DNA from 3 places in the Kitasatospora sp. Ki12 genome. Region 1 is predicted to be linked to each of the others. Evidence: riboswitches for the same ligand, from Rfam matches in the RefSeq annotation. Region 1 holds a riboswitch; each other region holds the start of a gene.

Region 1 (5,895 bases):
AGGTGTGGGTGCCGGGGACCGAGGCTGGGCGGGATGGGGTGCGGGCGATTCTGCGGGCGCCTCGGGAGGCGGTGGTGGGGTTGGACTTCGATGGGACGTTGGCGCCGATCGTGGCTGATCCGAGTCGGGCGAGGGCGCATCCGGGGGTGGCGGGGGCGTTGCGGGTGCTGGCGGCGGAGGTGGGGGCCGTGGTGGTGGTGACGGGGCGGCCGGCGGCGTTGGCGGTGGAGTACGGGGGGCTGGCGGGGGTGCCGGGGGTGGTGGTGCTGGGGCACTACGGTGCCGAGCGGTGGGAGGACGGGGAGGTGAGCGCGCCGGAGGTGCATCCGGGGGTGGCGGCGGTGCGGGAGGCGTTGCCGGGGGTGCTGGCGCGGGTGGGGGCGCCCGAGGGGGTGTGGCTGGAGGACAAGGGGCGCTCGGTGGCGGTGCACACCCGGCGTACGGAGGCGCCGGAGGAGGTGCTGGAGTCGTTGCGGGCGCCGGTGGCGGAGTTGGCGGCCGGGCACGGACTGGTGGTGGAGCCCGGGCGGCTGGTCCTGGAGCTGCGGCCGCCGGGGGTGGACAAGGGGGCGGCGCTGACCGGGTTCCTGCGGGAGCGCGGCGCCCGGTCGGTGCTGTACGCGGGGGACGACCTGGGTGATGTGGCGGCCTTCGCGGCGGTGGAGGAGCTGCGGGGCGAGGGCGTGGCCGGGCTGCTGGTGTGCAGCGGGGCGGTGGGGGACGCGCCGGTGCGCGAACTCGCCGACCGGGCGGACCTGGTGGTCCCGGGCCCGGCCGGCGTGGTCGAGCTGTTGGGGGCGTTGGGGGAGGAACTTAAAGCGCGTTGAGCTGGTCGAGGAACCACTGCTGCGGGGGGAGTGCGGTGGCCGCCGCCGCGAGGCGCTTGGTGCGGTCGGCGCGCTCCTCCGCGGGCATGGTGAGGGCGGCGTGCAGGGCGTCGGCGGTGGCGATGACGTCGTACGGGTTGACGGTGAGGGCGTCGTCGCCGAGTTCGGCGTGGGCGCCGGCCTCGCGGGAGAGGACGAGGGCGCAGCCGTGGTCGGAGACCACCGGGATTTCCTTGGCGACCAGGTTCATGCCGTCCCGGATCGGGTTGACGAGGGCTACGTCGGCGAGGCGGTAGGCGGCCAGGGAGCGCGGGAAGTCGTCGTTGACGTGCAGGATCAGGGGTTGCCAGGTGGGGGTGGCGAATTCGGTGTCGATGGCCTCGGCGAGTTCCTGGACCGCGGCGGTGTAGTCGCGGTATTCGGCGAGGTCGGTGCGGGAGGGGTAGGCGAAGGCGATGTGCACCACCCGGTCGTGCCACTCGGGGCGGGTGCGGAGCAGGTGCCGGTAGGCCAGGAGGCCGCGGACGATGTTCTTGCTCAGCTCGGTGCGGTCGACCCGGACGATGGTGCGGCGGTCGCCGACGGCCGTACGGAGGGTGGCGAGGCGTTCGTCGACGTCGGGGCGGTGGGCGCGTTCGCGGAGGAAGTCGGCGTCGGCGCCGAGGGCGTGGACGCCGAGGTGGGTGGTGCGGCCCTCGTGGGTGACGGTGAGGGCCTCGTGGCCGACGGTGGCGCCGAGGAGGTCTTCGCAGCAGGCGGCGAAGGCGCGGGCCCAGCGTTCGGTGAGGAAGCCGGCCCGGTCGGCGCCCAGGATGCCGGTGAGGACGGCGCGGGCGACGTCGTCGGGGAGCAGCCGGTAGTACTCGGGCGGGGCCCAGGGGGTGTGCGAGAAGTGGCCGATCCGCAGGTCGGGGCGGGCTTCGCGGAGGAGGGCCGGGGTGAGGGACAGGTGGTAGTCCTGGACGAGGACGGCGGCGTTCGGGGCGGCTTCGGCGGCCAGGGCGTTCGCGAAGGCTTCGTTGTAGGCCTGGTAGGCGGCCCATTCGGTGCGGAAGTCGGCGTCGAAGGCGGGTGCGGTGGGGGTCGCGTAGAGCAGGTGGTGGACGAACCAGAGGGTGGAGTTGGCGACGCCGTTGTAGGCGCGGGTGAAGGTCTCGGGGTCGATGTCCAGCATCCGGACGGCCTGTCCGCCGACGTCGTGGCCGGCCAGGTCGAGGCGGCCGTTCGGCGCTTCCGCGGCGGCTCTGCGGTCCGCGTCGCCGAGGGCGGCGCAGACCCAGACGGCGTTCGGGTCGTCGATCGCGGAGAGCCCGGAGACCAGGCCCCCGCCGCCGCGCCGCAGGGTCAGCGTGCCGTCGTCGGCGGTGCTGAACGACACCGGTCCCCGGTTGGACGCCACCAGGACGGGGGCGGTGCCGGTCGCACTCGAACGTTCGGTCGTGAGATCGCCCATGGTTGGGATGTTGCCGGGGGCCCGGCGTGGCAAACCCGTCGACGGGGCCGTGAACCCGTCAATGTCGGGTGGCGTACTCGGGGACGGTGTGCATCGGGGGGCGTTCCAGGGCGGTGATGTCGTAGGTGCGGGGGGTGAAGATCGGGGTCCCGCCGTCGGTGGGCCGGGGCTCCGGGTCGCGGGTGAACTGGGTGAGGTGCGGGCGGACCAGGTCGGCGGAGGCCTTGAGCCGGTGGGCCCGGTCGAGGCGTTCGAGAGCGGTGCGGTAGATGGTGGCGGCCATCCGGCCGAGGGCCTGGCCGTCCTGGTGGCGGTGGTGCCGGACGCCGACGTCCACCTGGGCCAGGGCGTCCAGGCCGACCAGCTCCAGGGCGTCGACCAGCAGGCCGAGTTCGACGCCGTAGCCGGTGGGGAAGGGCAGCCGTTCGAGCAGGGAGCGGCGGGCCGCGTACTCGCCGCCGAGGGGTTGGACGAAACCGGCGAGTTCCGGCCAGTGGAGGTTGAGGAGGGGGCGGGCGACGAGTTCGGTGACGCGGCCGCCGCCGGCCGGGACGATGACGCCGCTGTCCGTCTCGAGGGGGCGGTCGTACATGGCCTTGACCAGCTGGATGGACTCGTCGGTCAGCAGTGGGCCGACGATCCCGGAGACGAAGGCCGGGTCGAACTCGCGCAGGTCGGCGTCCACGAAGCAGACGATGTCGCCGCGGGTGACCAGCAGCGAGCGCCAGAGCACCTCGCCCTTGCCGGGGGCGGCGGGCAGCCGGGGCAGGATGGCGTCGCGGTGCTCGACCCGGGCGCCGGCCTCGGCGGCGACGGCGGCGGTGGCGTCGGTGGAGCCGGAGTCGACCACGACGAGTTCGTCGACGAGCGGGAGGCGTTCCATCAGCTCGCGGCGGACGGTGCGGACGATGTCGCCGACGGTGGCCTCCTCGTCCAGGGCGGGGAGGACGACGCTGACCGTGCGCCCGGTGCGTTCCTTGGCGTCGAGAAGGGTGCGGACCGGCCGGTCCGCCGCGCTCCAGGACCGGCGGCGTAGCCAGGACGCCGCCTGCGGGAGGAGCTCGGGGGTCGGTTCGGCGGGCACGGAAGTCTCCTCGGCGGGTCGGGTGGGACGGGTCATCTCGCGTGGCGGACGGTCCCGTTCAGGAATGACGCCTTCGGATACAGTCTTCGTACAGCGGTCGGACCTTCGCACGCCGGGGTCACCGTTGAGCGCCACCACAATTTCACAAGCTCATCCAGAGGGACTGAGGGAACGGCCCGTTGACGTCCCGGCAACCTTCTCGCTCGGCTGTCGTCACAGGCCCCGGCGGGACAGGTGCCAATTCCGGCCTGTGGCGCGACCGTGCCACGGGGAAGATGAGGAGAGAGGCCTCGCCATCATGGCTATCGACACCGTCGCACCTGTTTCCGTGGACCTCGGCCCCGCCACCGCCCTGTCCTGTCGGGAGTGCGGCACCCGTTTCCCGCTCGGTCCCAGCTTCGCGTGCCTGGAGTGCTTCGGCCCGCTGGAGATCGCCTACGACTTCGGCAGCGAGGGCGCCGAGGAGTTGCGCAAGCGGATCGAGGCCGGTCCGGCGTCCGTCTGGCGCTACGCGCCGCTGCTGCCCGTCCCGGCCGACGTCGCCTCCAAGCCCAACCTGAACCCGGGCTGGACCCCGCTGGTGAAGGCGGACAACCTGGGCCGGGAGCTCGGCTTCACCGCCCAGCTGCACATCAAGGACGACTCCGGGAACCCGACGCACTCCTTCAAGGACCGGGTGGTGGCCTGCGCGATCGAGGCCGCCCGGGCCTTCGGCTACACGACGCTCTCCTGCTCCTCCACCGGCAACCTGGCCGGCGCGGTGGGCGCGGCGGCCGCCCGGGCCGGGTTCCGGTCCTGCGTGTTCATCCCGCACGACCTGGAGCAGGGCAAGGTCGTCATGGCCGGGGTGTACGGCGGCGAGCTGGTCGGCATCGAGGGCAACTACGACGACGTGAACCGCTTCTGCTCGGAGCTGATCGGGGACCCGGCCGGCGAGGGCTGGGGCTTCGTCAACGTCAACCTTCGGCCGTACTACGGCGAGGGCTCCAAGACGCTGGCGTACGAGATCTGCGAGCAGCTCGGCTGGCGGCTGCCGGAGCAGATCGTGATCCCGATCGCCTCGGGCTCGCAGCTGACGAAGATCGACAAGGGGCTGCAGGAGCTGATCAAGCTCGGCCTGGTCGAGGACCGGCCGTACCGGGTCTTCGGCGCCCAGGCCGAGGGCTGCTCGCCGGTGTCGGCGGCCTTCAAGGCGGGCCGGGACGTGATCAAGCCGGTCAAGCCGGACACCATCGCCAAGTCGCTGGCGATCGGCAACCCGGCCGACGGCCCGTACGTGCTGGACATCGCCCGTCGGACCGGCGGCGCGGTGGAGGACGTCACGGACGCGGAGGTCGTGGCGGCGATCCGGCTGCTGGCGCGGACCGAGGGCATCTTCGCGGAGACCGCGGGCGGGGTGACCGTCGGCGTGCTGAAGAAGCTGGTCGAGACCGGGCAGCTGGATCCGGCCAAGGAGACCGTCGCGATCAACACCGGTGACGGCCTGAAGACCCTGGACGCCGTCTCCGACGCCGGGATGACCGCCGTCATCCGCCCGACGCTGGACTCCTTCCGCGCCGCCGGCCTCGTGTCCGCCTGAACCACCCCGCCCCGCAAGGCCCCACCCCCGCAAGGAGAGCCATGAGCGCCAACGTCCGCATCCCCACCATCCTGCGCACCTACACCGGCGGCGCCGCCGAGGTGAGCGCCGAGGGCACCACCCTGGCCGAGGTCATCGCCGACCTGGAGCGGAACCACCCGGGCATCGCCGCCCGCATCCTGGACGACACCGGCAAGCTGCGCCGCTTCGTCAACGTCTACGTGAACGACGACGACGTGCGCTTCGCCGAGGGCCTGGCGACCGAGATCAAGGACGGCGTCGGCGTCTCGATCATTCCGGCGGTGGCCGGCGGCTGCTGAGCCGCGAACTCCCGCCATTCGGCCGCCCGCGCGTACGGAATTCCGATCTCCGTACCCGCGGGCGGCCGGTTGCATTCCGGCTGGAATATTTTCGAATGGAGTCGGAGTAGAGTGTCGCTCGACTGGGAACAGGGGTTCCCTCTCGGCCCGGCGGCAGGACCGGGCGAGGTTCCGTCGGAGGACGTCCGGCCGGTGAGACCGGTCCGTGAAACATGTCAGGCCGATGTCAGAATTACCGCGGGGATTTGAGTAATTCGTCCGCTATGCCCGGCGTGAAATGCCGAGATCTTCCCGATTCAACCCGTCCTGTCCCCTGCCGTCGCAGCGGAATTACCGGCGGTTGACCCTGTTGCAGAGGGCTTCGGTCCGGATACATTCAGCGGCGGTCGACGCAATCACCCGCTCACCGGAAGCCGTACGGCGACCCGCGCGGAGGGCTGCGGCGTGCACGGCTGCGCCCAGGGGGGGTTCCCCGGGCCGGCCTTCAACCAACCCGGGCCCGCGACCTGCGGGCACGTGAAGGGCCAGCACAGCACAAGGGGAGTTCGGAATGGCTCAGGGCACCGTCAAGTGGTTCAACGCGGAGAAGGGCTACGGCTTCATCGCGGTCGACGGTGGTGCGGACGTCTTCG
Region 2 (5,895 bases), on a different contig from region 1:
GCCGGGGCAGCAGAGCGAGACCTCGCGGGCTCGCGCCAGCCGCTCGCGGACCGCCGTGCGCGCCGCCGTCGGATCGAGGGCGTCGTGGTGGATCCTGGGGGCGGGGGCGGTCTCCGGGGCGGGGTCGATGGAGAACCGGGTGTCCATTCCGTGGCTCCCTTGGTGGGGGTCGGGGGACGGCTCCCGCGGGGTGGGGGAGCTCGGGGAGTGCCGGTGGCCGGGCCGGGCGCGGTGAACGCGGCGCGGACCCTTCTCCGTTCTTTCCTGGCACCCCTCGTGACAGCCGGGGCGATCCGCACCGTGTCCGGTGTTCGGTGCGATGCCCTGGCGGCTGTTCGATAGTCGCCACCGCGGGCGGCGGACGCCAGGGGCCGGAGGGTGACAGGAAGATGTTGGCCGACTGAGGAGGGGTGGATGAATCCGACCAATGCGGGCACGGTTCGGCCGTCGGGGCGTGCGGCGCTGCTCGATCACGAGGCCCGGCTGGTCTACGAGTGGGCGGTGCGGCACCGGGGGTTCGAGCCCGCCGACCGGGGGCGGATCGCCGACGAGCTCGGGCTCACCGAGGCGCAGTGCCGGCGGGCCGTCGACCTGCTGGTGGCGCTCTGCCTGCTGGTCCAGCGTCCGGGGGAGGGGCCCGGCCGCCTCGCGGCGGTCGGCCCGGAGGCGGCCGCGGCGCGGCTGACCGGGCAGGCGGAGGCCCGGTTGCGGGTCGAGGAGGCCGAGTTGGGCCGCCGCCAGGCCGAACTGGCCAGGCTGCGCGCCGAGGTGGCCTCGCTGGAACCGGTGTACCACTCGCAGGGCGGCGGCTCGGACGGCTCGGTCCGGCTGCTGGAGGACCGGCACGTGGTCCGTTCGGCCCTCGACTCGGTGCTGGGCGCCGCGCGGGAGGAGGTGCTGGCGGTCCAGCCGGGCGGCGGGCATCCGAGAGCGGCCCTGGTGGAGGCGCTGCCCCGGGACCTGGACATGCTGGAGCGGGGCGTCCGGCTGCGGTGCGTCCACCAGCACCTGACCCGCTTCGACCACCCGACCCGCTCCTACACGGAACTGGTCATCGCCGCGGGGGCGGAGATCCGGACCAGGGCCGAGGTGCCGGGCCGGCTGGTCGTGGTGGACCGGACGACGGCCCTCGTACCGGCCCGGCCGGCCGGCGGCGCGGCGCTGCTGGTCCGGGAGCCGTCCCTGGTGGCGTACTTCGTCCGGCTCTTCGAGCACGAGTGGAGCCAGGCCGTTCCGTACGACACCGCGCAGACCGCGGTCCGTACGGTGTCCCGCGACGTGGAGGACGTGATCGCCGTGCTCCTCGCGGCGGGGGAGAAGGACGACACGATCGCGCGCCGGCTGGGCATGTCGACCCGCACCTGCCGGCGCCACATCGCCGAGCTGCTGCAGCGGCTCGGCGCGCAGAGCCGGTTCCAGGCCGGGGTGCTGGCCGAGCGGGAGGGGCTGACCTTCCCGGCGGACGCCACGGCGCCCTGCTGACACCGGCGGGCGCGCGGGGCGGGGGATGAGCCGGGACGGGCGGCTGCCCGCCGGGTGGGGCCGGCGGGCAGCGACGTCGTCGACTGGGCGGTCGGTCCCGGGCGCCGTCAGGGCCGGGGGAAGTCCGTGAGGCCGGGCAGCGGCACCGGGCCGAGCACCGCCTCGTGCAGGGCGGTCAGGATCCCGGCGGCGCCGGTGGCGAGGTCGGCCGAGAGCCGCATCGAGCGGCCGCCCGGGGATGCCGGGCCACCCCGGTGGTTCATCACCTGCGACTCCAGCAGGCGCAGCTGGCGGTCGGCCTCGGCCGGGTGCCCGGTCCGCAGCAGGTGCAGCAGCAGCCCGGCCCGGCCCTCGAACAGGCCGGGCGCGGCGACAAGGTCGGGCGCGGTGACCGGGTCAGGCCGGCAGAAGAGTGCGGCGGCCGCCAGCGCCTCGGCTAACCGGGCGGGCAGCCGGTCCGGGCCGGTGCGCAGGGCCAGTTCGGCGATCAGGCCCGCGGTGCCGACACCGCCCGCCGCCAGGTACGGGAGCTTGCGGCGGTAGCGGTCCTCGACCAGGACGAGCATCCCGTCGCCGATGTCTGCGCCGTCGAGTTCGCGGCCCAGCGCCGTCTCGGCCGCCGTGAGCCAGCCCGGGTCGCCGGTGTGCCCGTGCAGCCGCAGGAACAGCGCGGCCTGCCCGCTCCAGCCGTCCAGCGGACCGCGCAGCCGTGGCGCGGGCTCCTCCCGGGCCAGCTCGTGTCCGAGCGCCAGTGCCCAGGTGGCGAGGCCGCGCCGGCCGACCGCCTCGGCCAGGTCGAGCAGTCCGAGCGCGAGGCCGGCCCGTCCGGAGCCGAGCCCGGGGTCGGCCGGCGGCTCGGCGGCGATCACCCGCTCGATCATCGCGCAGGCCGCCTCCCGCCGGCCCAGCCGGGCCAGCGCCCAGGCGATGCCGGTCAGCCCGTCGTACAGTCCGGGCGGCAGGTCCGGCGCGGCGGCGGCGCGGGCCACCAGCCAGTCGACGTGCTCGGCCGGGGCTGGGCGGCCGCAGGCGTGCAGCGCGTACAGCACGCCGGCCGCGCCGTAGGCGAGGCCGAGTCCGCCGTGGCCGGGGTCGAACTGCTGGACGTCACTTGGGAAGAGACGGTCCGTCCGGTCGGGCGTGGCCGTCGCCAGGATGCCGTCCGCCAGCGAGTCCAGTACCGGGCGCCAGGCCTCGGTGTCCGACGCCGGGGCCTTCGGCCAACTCTCGTGCGGAGGTGTGGAGTTGCGCTCGGTGGTGGCGGTGAACCGTCCGTCCGGGCGCTCGGCGCGGGCGGGGGCGTGGTGGCGCGGCGGGTCGGTGAGGCGGTGGCGCTCGGAGCGGTCGTCCACGGTGCCCGCCTCAGCCCGCGGTCCGCGGCCGGGGGCCGCCCGCGCCCGGTCCGGCGGCCGCCCGGGTGTCGGATGTCGTCGTCATGGGTGCCCCCCTGCCTGCAGTGGATCCCGCCGGTCGCGGGCTGCTTCCGACCCTGCCACCCGCCGTCCGCGGGGTCGACGGCCCCGATCCGCCACCTTCGTGCCAACCGGGGTGGGGGAAGTGCCGGTCGTCGGCGCGCCCCTTCGGCTCGCGGGCCGGGCGTGGGGCCGGGGCAAAGGTTTGGCGGGCGGGCCGGGGAATCTTGTATGGTTCCTGGCGAATCATCCAGAGGGGTGGAGGGACCGGCCCTACGAAGCCCCGGCAACTCCCCGTTCGACCCGGCGTCCGAAGTACGCGCCGTGCCGTCCGGGTCAGTGCCAACTCCGGCCTGTCGCCACTGTGGCGCGGGAAAGATGAGGAGACACGGTGCTCTCTGTGCTGTCCTTCGCCCGGGCGCTTCCCGCCCCGGCCCTTTCGCGTACCCGTCTCGTGCCCGGCGCAGGCTCTCGGCCGACTTCCCCGGCCCGTCCGCGCTGACCACCCCCCAGGCTCCCCGCGTGGAGCCTCCGTGAGCCGGACCCACCCGCCGCTCACGGGACTTGAGACGGAGTACCCATCCCATGCAGAACACGAGTGGCGTCGGCGTGCTCGACAAGGTCACCTCGATCCTCGGCACCCTGGAGGCCGGTCCCGCGACCCTGGCCGGGCTCGTCGCCGCCACCGGCCTGGCCCGGCCCACCGCCCACCGGCTCGCGGTCGCGCTCGAACACCACCGGCTGGTCTCCCGGGACCTGCAGGGACGCTTCGTCCTCGGCCCCCGGCTCTCCGAACTCTCGGCGGCCGCCGGCGAGGACCGGCTGCTGGCCGCCGCCGGCTCGGTCCTGACCCACCTGCGGGACGTCACCGGGGAGAGTGCCCAGCTCTACCGGCGGCAGGGCGAGGTCCGGATCTGCGTGGCCGCCGCCGAGCGGCTTTCTGGTCTGCGGGACACCGTCCCGGTGGGCATCACCTTCCCGATGAAGGTCGGCTCGGCCGCCCAGGTGCTGCTGGCCTGGGAGGAGCCGGAGCGGCTCCACCGGGGCCTCCAGGGCGCCCGTTTCACCGCCACCGCGTTGAGCGGCGTCCGGCGGCGCGGCTGGGCGCAGTCGATCGGCGAGCGCGAGCTCGGGGTGGCCTCGGTCTCCGCGCCGGTCCGGGGTCCGTCCAACCGGGTGGTGGCCGCGGTCTCGGTGTCCGGCCCGATCGAACGGCTCACCCGCCACCCCGGCGCCCAGCTGTCCCAGGCCGTCATGGAGGCGGCCACCCGGCTCACCGAGGCGCTGCGCCACCCCTGACCGGCCCCGCCCCTCCCCGCCCCCGCCCGAAACTCGCCGTCGCGCCGCCCGGTTCAGGTCCGGGGCCGGGCGACGGCGAAGGAGGGGCGGGGGATCCGGCTGACCACGGCGCCGATCAGGGTGCCGATCGACACCCCGAACACCGCCGAGACGGCCGCCAGCACCGACTGGGCGCCGTTCCCGACCTCGATCTGCGCGGTGTTCAGCAGGCCGAAGGAGCCCGGCACCACGATCCAGAACGCCGGCAGGTAGAGCACCTGCCAGAGCGGGCCGCCGGGCAGCCAGTGCACCAGGGTCGCCGCGACCGCCGCCGAGACCGCCCCGGCCAGGCCGCCGATGGCCGCGCCGTGCACCGATCCCACCACCACCTGGACGGTCACGCTCACCGCGATCACCACGACGATCCACGGGACGGCCGCGGGCGGGGCGTGGACGTTGACCACCACTCCGGCCACCGCGACCGCCAGCCCCAGCCCGATCACCCACCAGCTCGGTTTCGCCACCTGGACGTTGGCCAGCGCGGCGGCCGGCAGGCCGATCGCCGTCGCGGCCGCCGCCACCCCGGCCAGGAAGAGCGCCAGTTGCACCGCGCCGGACACCAGCCGGGCGGTCCCCGCGCTGGCCGCGCCCGCGGCGATCTCCGACAGGCCGGTGACCAGCAGCCCGCCCGGCAGCAGGATCGCCAGGGTGGCCACGATCGTCCGCAGGGGGCCGTCCAGCAGGGAGGCGCGGGCCAGCGACAGGACCAGCAGCGCCACCAGGAACCCGGCGGTGACGGGCAGCAGCGGCCGCAGGTACGGCAGGCGCCGCGCGAGCACGGTCAGCCCCACCACGATCAGCGAGCCGAGCCCGGCCGCCAGCACGTTGGCCGCCGCCGGCTGCAGGAACAGGCAGACCCCGACCCCGACGGGCAGCGCCCCGAGGTCCGCCACCCAGCCGGGCCAGCGGGCCGGCGCCCGCCGGATCCGGTCCAGTTCGGCGAGCGCCCGGGGTCCGTCCAGCTCGCCCGCCCGCAGCCGGTGCACCAGGTGCAGGACGTCCGCCGTCTGCTCGAAGCGAAGCGCGGCGCCCACCGGCTGGAACCGGGTGCCCTCGTCGGCGGTCAGCGCGACGAACAGGCCGTTGGTCAGCGCGGCGACCCGTACCTCCGGCGCCCCCAGCGCCCGGCCCAGTCCGCGGAGTTCCTCCTCCACCTCGTGGACGGGCAGACCACCGCCGAGCAGGGCTTCCCCCAGGTCGAGCAGCAGACGGCGGAGCGGATCGGGCGGGGCGGCGGCGTCCCGGACCGGCGGAGACTTTCTGGACATGGCAGGTATCGTCCCACCCCGCCCGCTTCGGTCCGCCTGTGCCCCGGTCCGTCCGCTTCCCTCCCGGCCGTGCCCCCGTTTCCGGAGGGCCCCGCACGGGATGTGGGGCAGGCGTGAAGGTCGCGGGTGGGGCCGGTGATCGGCCGTTGATCGCGCGTAGACGCCGAGCCTGGAGCATCGGGAACCGGAGGGAACCGGTTCGGAGGCCACAGCCTGACCACCGGGTCCCGTACGGCCGGACCACGGGCCGTACGGGTGCCCGGTGCTCACGCCGCCGGACCGGGCCTCCAGTGAGTGTCCGAACCACGGAAGGGCAGACGAGGCATGGACAGCGGGCAGTCGGTGCAAGCGGTGAGGACGGCGGCGGGCTTCGGAGAGCTGCTGCGGGTACGGCG
Region 3 (5,895 bases), 2.3 Mb from region 1:
CCGTCCGTGACCAGCTCGCGGACGGCGGTCAGGAAGCGGTCGACGTGCTCGTCCGGAGTCCCGGCCCCGAAGCTCACCCGGATCGCGTTCAGGCTGCGCTCGCCCGGCAGCGACGGCTCCGGCGCGCCGCACTCGGACGGGGCCACGTCCTCGTCCCCGAGCAGGGTCCGCACCAGCGGGTGGGCGCAGAACAGGCCGTCGCGCACCCCGATGCCGTACTCGGCGGACAGCGCGGCCGAGAAGTGCGAGCTGTTCCAGCCCCGGACGACGAAGGACAGCACGCCGACCCGCGCCGAGCCCTCCCCGAACAGGTTGAGCACCTTGACCTGCGGGATCTCCGCCAGCCCCGCGGTCAGCCGGTCGACCAGCTGCCGTTCCCGGGCCTCCAGCGCGTCGAAGCCCGCCTCGCCCAGCGCCCGGCAGGCGGAGGCGATCGCGTAGGCGCCGATGACGTTCGGCGAACCGGCCTCGTGCCGGGCCGGTCCGGTGTGCCACTGCACGGCCACCGAGCCGTCCGTCTCCCGGGCCACCGTGCGGGTCGCCCCGCCGCCGGCCAGGTACGGTTCCGCCTCGTCCAGCCAGTCCGCCCGGCCGGCCAGCACCCCGGCGCCGAACGGCGCGTAGATCTTGTGGCCGGAGAAGGCGATCCAGTCGACGTCCAGTTCGCGCACCGAGACCCGGTGGTGCGGGGCCAGCTGGGCGGCGTCCAGGACCACCCGGGCGCCGTGCCGGTGCGCGGTCGCGGTCAGCTCGGCCACCGGCCAGAGCTCGCCGGTCACGTTGGAGGCGCCGGTGACGCACAGCAGCTTCGGGCCCTCGGGCGCCCCGGCGAGCGCCGCGTCCAGGGCGGCCACCGCCTCGGCCCGCGAACGCGGCGCGCGCAGGTAGGTGACGGCCAGTCCGGCGTGCGCCCAGGGCAGCAGCGAGGCGTGGTGCTCGGTCTCGAAGGCGAACACCCGGGTGCCGGCCGGGACGGCGGAGGCCAGCAGGTTGAGCGAGTCGGTGGTGGCCCGGGTGAAGACCACCTGGTCGCCCTCGCGCAGGTCGAGGAACTCGCCGACGGTGCGGCGGCTCTGCTCGAACAGGTCGGTGGAGAGCTGCGAGAGGTACCCGGCACCGCGGTGCACGCTGCCGTAGTACGGGGCGTAGGCGGCGACGTCGTCCCACACCCGCTGCAGCGCGGGCGAACTGGCCGCGTAGTCGAGCGCCGCGTAGCCGACCTTCTCACCGTTGACGAGCGGGACCTGGACGTCGGCACCGAGGACGGCGAGCGGGGTGCCCGGGAGGGGTCGCGCGGAGCGCGCCGAAAGAAGGGTGGCGGCGGGAGACGGGTGGGCGGAAGTCGACATGAGGATGCACTCCTTCGAGGTCTGGGACCCCGGGAGTGTCAGTCGTCGGGCGTCCGCGCTTGTCGCACGGACGGCATGCCGTGACGACCCGGTCCTCACCCAGGGCACCCCGCCACGGACGGAGGGTTGCCGGACAGCGAGCTGGGGCTTTGCGCTGTCACTCATGACCTGCCGAAGACTCTAGGTCGCGTCCGCCGGGTGGTCAAACAGGCATCCACCATCCGGACGGCGCCTTCGCCCGCTCGCCTCCGGGGCGCTCCGACCCGGCGCCGACGCTCGTCGCTCCGGCGCTCGTCCCTCGCTTGTCGCTCCTCAACTTTCGGCACCGGCGCGCCCCTTCGGCTCGGGGCGGCCCCTTCGGCTCAGAGCACGGAAGCCCGCACCGGCGTACCGGTACGGGCTCCCGACTGCCGTCTCAGCCGCGGGTGGTGGCGTCCGACCAGCGGCGCAACAGCTCCTGCGCGGCGCCCGAGTCGATGGCCTCCGCGGCCCGCACCATGCCCGCCGCGAGCTGCTCCGCCAGCGGTGCCTCGCCCAGGTCGAGCGCGACCAGCGCCGCCGCCGTGTTCAGCAGGACGGCGTCCCGCACCGGCCCGCGCTCCCCCGCCAGCAGACGGCGCGCGACCTCGGCGTTGTACGCCGGGTCCCCGCCGCGCAGCGCCTCGATGCCGACCAGCTCGATGCCGACGTCCCGCGGGTCGAAGGAGGTCTCGGTGACCACCCCGTCGCGCACCACCCACACCCGCGAGGTGGTGGCGGTGGTCAGCTCGTCCAGTCCGTCGTCGCCGCGGAAGACCAGCGCGGTCGAGCCGCGCCGGGCGAGGACGCCGGCGATCAGCCCGGCGAGCCGGGTGTCGAAGCAGCCGACGGCGTGGGAGGTGACCTTGGCCGGGTTGGTCAGCGGGCCGAGGAGGTTGAACGCGGTCGGCACCCCGAGGTCACGCCGGGCGGTGGCCGCGTGCCGCATCGAGGGGTGGAACTTCGCCGCGAAGCAGAAGGTGAGCCCGACCTCCTCGGCCACCTCGGCGACCCGCCGGGCGGACAGGTCCAGTGCGATGCCGAGCTTCTCCAGCACGTCGGAGGACCCGCTGGACGAGGAGGCGGCCCGGTTGCCGTGCTTGACCACCTTGGCGCCGGCCGCCGCGGCGACGATCGCCGACATCGTGGAGATGTTGACGGTCTTCGCCCGGTCCCCGCCGGTGCCGACGATGTCCACCGCCGGGCCGGGGATGTGCAGCGGCTCGGCGTGCGCGTACATCGCGTCCACCAGACCGGTGACCTCGTCGACCGTCTCGCCCTTGGCCCGCAGCGCGATCATGAACCCGGCCACCTGCGCGGGGGACGCCTCGCCGCTCATGATCCGGTCCATCGCCCACGCGGTGGACGAGCGGTCGAGGTCCTCCCCCTTCAACAGCGCCGTCAGGAGGTCCGGCCAGGAGCGGACCACCTGCGCGGGGTCGCTACCGCCGTTCGCAGGGTTCACGTTCACCATGGCTGACTCCAGCTGTTGTCGGTTCCCCCGCTCCCGGGGGACGTCCGTACGGATGGAGCCAGCCTATCGAGCGGCGGGTGCCTACGGCCCCGTCTTCTCTCCTACTGAAATAACGCAGGTCAACGAGTGGCCGGCGCCCGCTTCGCCAGCCGGGCCCGGAGCAGGGTGGCGACCGCCTCGGCCAGCGCCACCGGGTCCACCGGGTGGGAGATCGCGGCATCGGCCCTGCTCCAGGCGGCGAGCCAGGAGTCCTGCGGCCGGCCGATCAGCACCAGCACCGGCGGGCAGCCGTAGATCTCGTCCTTCAGCTGACGCCCGAGCCCCAGCCCGCCGGCCGGGACGGCCTCGCCGTCCAGCACGCAGAGGTCCACGCCGCCCTTCTCCAGCGCCTTGAGCACCGCGGGGGTGGTCGCGCACTCCAGGTAGGACAGCTCCGGAAGATCCTCGGCGGGCCGACGGCCGAGCGCCGTCAGCACCTGCTCGCGGGTGTTGCGGTCGTCGCTGTAGACGAGGACGGTGAGCGTCTCATCGGTCGTGTACGCCATGGACCCTGCTCCCTCAAGTGTGATCCGGACCACGTTCGCCTGATCCGGATGCTACTCCCGATCACCCGCCGCCGAGTCCCCCTCGCGCACGTTGCCGCTCAAGCCGCCGCGCCCGGGGCTCACCCGGCTGGCGGAGGGGCCGTCACCCGGAACCGCCCGTTCCCCCGTACGGCCCACCCCGGCTCCCCGCCCTTACCTCCTGCGGCTACGCCGACCGTGCAACGACGCGCCGGGCAACGGGGTCGTGGACCCCTCAGAGGAACCGTCAGAAAAGGGACACGCCGCTGCTCAACCCCCGTCCGGGCACCCCGCCACCCCTCAAGCGGGCATACCGCACGCACCGGACACTCCGAGGGACACCCCCCGGCGTGAAGACGGAATAAGGGACCGACATAATGTCCGTCGTGGCGACAGCAACAGCAGTAGAAACCGGGCACGCGCACGGATCGGTCAACCGGCCGAACATGGTCAGCGTCGGAACGATCGTCTGGCTCAGTTCCGAGTTGATGTTCTTCGCGGCCCTCTTCGCGATGTACTTCACGCTCCGCTCCGTCAAGGGAGCCGAGTTCTGGACCGAGAAGGCCCACGCGCTCAACGTGCCGTTCTCCTCGGTCAACACCACGATCCTGGTGCTCTCCTCGCTGACCTGCCAGCTCGGTGTGTTCGCTGCCGAGCGCGGTGACGTGAAGAAGCTCCGGGCGTGGTTCATCCTCACGTTCGCAATGGGCGCGATCTTCATCGGCGGCCAGGTGTACGAGTACACCGCGCTGGTCAAGGAGGACGGCCTGTCCCTGTCCTCCGACCCGTACGGCACGGTGTTCTACCTGACCACCGGCTTCCACGGCCTGCACGTGACGGGTGGTCTGATCGCCTTCCTGCTGGTCCTGGGACGGACGTACGCAGCCAAGCGCTTCACGCACGAGCAGGCCACCGCCGCGATCGTCGTGTCGTACTACTGGCACTTCGTCGACGTCGTGTGGATCGGCCTGTTCGCGACCATCTACCTGATCAAGTAACCAGCTGATCAGGTCGCTGGCCACCGGCTGCGGCCCCCGCCCTCACCGGCGACGGGCCGCTTCTGCCGGTGCCGACGCTCCCACCGACCGACCGCGCGCGCAGCCCTAGACAGGCAGCCTCGTGCCGGCCAGACCGGCCGCCGGGTGCACCCACCAGTCGACCAGATCCTGACACCGGGGTTATTCCGTGAAAAAGCTCTCCGCACGACGGCGCCACCCATTGGCGGCGCTGGTCGTCCTACTTCTCGCCCTGGCGGCAACCGGGGGGCTGTACGCCGCGTTCGCGCCCGCCGACAAGGCGCAGGCCGACGTCGCCGCGCAGTCGCTCGCGATCGATGAGGGCAAGAAGCTCTTCGCCGTCGGTTGCTCCTCCTGCCACGGCCTGAACGGCCAGGGCAGCAGTGACGGTCCGAGCCTGGTCGGCGTCGGCTCCGCCTCCGTCGACTTCCAGGTCGGCACCGGCCGCATGCCGGCCCAGCAGCCCGGCGCCCAGGTGCCGCGCAAGAAGAACATCTACACGCAGGCGGAGATCGACCAGCTCGCCGCCTTCGTCGCCTCTCTCGGCCCCGGCCCGGTGACCCCGAAGGAGGAGCAGTACACCTCGACCAACCCCGAGGACATCTCCAAGGGTGGCGAGCTGTTCCGCACCAACTGCGCCCAGTGCCACAACTTCGCCGGCCAGGGCGGTGCCCTGACCAAGGGCAAGTACGCCCCGTCGCTGGAGGGCGTGGACGCCAAGCACATCTACGAGGCCATGCAGACCGGCCCGCAGAACATGCCGTCGTTCCCGGACACCACCATGCCCGAGGAGCAGAAGAAGCAGATCGTGGCCTTCGTCCGCCACACCACCTCCGATGAGCCCAACCCCGGTGGTCTCACGCTCGGCAGCCTCGGTCCGGTGACCGAGGGCCTGTTCGGCTGGATCTTCGGGCTCGGCACGCTCATCGCGGTCGCGATCTGGGTCGCCGCCCACACCACCAAGGCCAAGAAGTCATGAGCCACGACATGTCAGAAGAGAAGCTCCCGGAGTCGCACGGCTCCGCCGGCGAGGTGGCCGAGCACGGCAACCCGTTCGCCGACCCGGGCCTGCCGGCCCACGAGCCCCGTCGCACCGACATCGACGAGAAGGCCGCCTCGCGCGCCGAGCGCCAGGTCTCGCTGATGTTCGTGATCTCGATGCTCGCCACCGTGGGCTTCATCGCCTCGTACGTGGCCATCGACCCGGACAAGATCGTCTACATCTTCCCGCTGGGCAAGGTCAGCGCGCTGAACTTCGCGCTGGGCCTGACCCTGGGCGTCGCCCTCTTCATGATCGGCGCGGGCGCGGTCCACTGGGCCCGCACCCTGATGTCGGACGTCGAGCTGCCGGCCGAGCGTCACCCGATCGAGGCCTCCGACGAGGTCCGCGCGGACGTCATCGAGCAGTTCAAGACCGGTGCCGCGGAGTCCGGCTTCGGTCGCCGCAAGATGATCCGCAACACCCTCATCGGTTC

What was found. Region 1 has a riboswitch for S-adenosylmethionine ahead of thrC (threonine synthase). Riboswitches for the same ligand answer to the same signal wherever they lie in the genome.
Region 2: it holds a riboswitch for S-adenosylmethionine, as region 1 does, so the genes downstream of both, ACYP53_RS24865 (IclR family transcriptional regulator) here and thrC (threonine synthase) in region 1, are expected to answer to the same signal.
Region 3: it holds a riboswitch for S-adenosylmethionine, as region 1 does, so the genes downstream of both, ACYP53_RS16935 (aminotransferase class V-fold PLP-dependent enzyme) here and thrC (threonine synthase) in region 1, are expected to answer to the same signal.

What each region holds. Positions count from the first base shown of each region.
Region 1 covers NZ_BAAIHT010000001.1:1,557,222-1,563,116, reverse strand. Annotated here, with positions in the region: gene otsB (trehalose-phosphatase) at 1-827, shown strand, start outside; gene ACYP53_RS06710 (alpha,alpha-trehalose-phosphate synthase (UDP-forming)) at 814-2,280, opposite strand; gene ACYP53_RS06705 (glucosyl-3-phosphoglycerate synthase) at 2,339-3,364, opposite strand; SAM riboswitch class I at 3,512-3,646, shown strand; gene thrC (threonine synthase) at 3,663-4,943, shown strand; gene ACYP53_RS06695 (MoaD/ThiS family protein) at 4,985-5,263, shown strand; gene ACYP53_RS06690 (cold-shock protein) at 5,814-5,895, shown strand, end outside.
Region 2 covers NZ_BAAIHT010000002.1:1,686,558-1,692,452, reverse strand. Annotated here, with positions in the region: gene ACYP53_RS24880 (helix-turn-helix transcriptional regulator) at 1-147, opposite strand, end outside; gene ACYP53_RS24875 (LuxR C-terminal-related transcriptional regulator) at 415-1,482, shown strand; gene ACYP53_RS24870 (lanthionine synthetase C family protein) at 1,590-2,834, opposite strand; SAM riboswitch class I at 3,138-3,279, shown strand; gene ACYP53_RS24865 (IclR family transcriptional regulator) at 3,480-4,193, shown strand; gene ACYP53_RS24860 (threonine/serine exporter family protein) at 4,247-5,500, opposite strand; gene ACYP53_RS24855 (helix-turn-helix domain-containing protein) at 5,825-5,895, shown strand, end outside.
Region 3 covers NZ_BAAIHT010000001.1:3,822,687-3,828,581, reverse strand. Annotated here, with positions in the region: gene ACYP53_RS16935 (aminotransferase class V-fold PLP-dependent enzyme) at 1-1,349, opposite strand, end outside; SAM riboswitch class IV at 1,400-1,518, opposite strand; gene trpD (anthranilate phosphoribosyltransferase) at 1,765-2,841, opposite strand; gene ACYP53_RS16925 (response regulator) at 2,961-3,386, opposite strand; gene ctaE (aa3-type cytochrome oxidase subunit III) at 3,782-4,402, shown strand; gene qcrC (cytochrome bc1 complex diheme cytochrome c subunit) at 4,590-5,399, shown strand; gene qcrA (cytochrome bc1 complex Rieske iron-sulfur subunit) at 5,408-5,895, shown strand, end outside.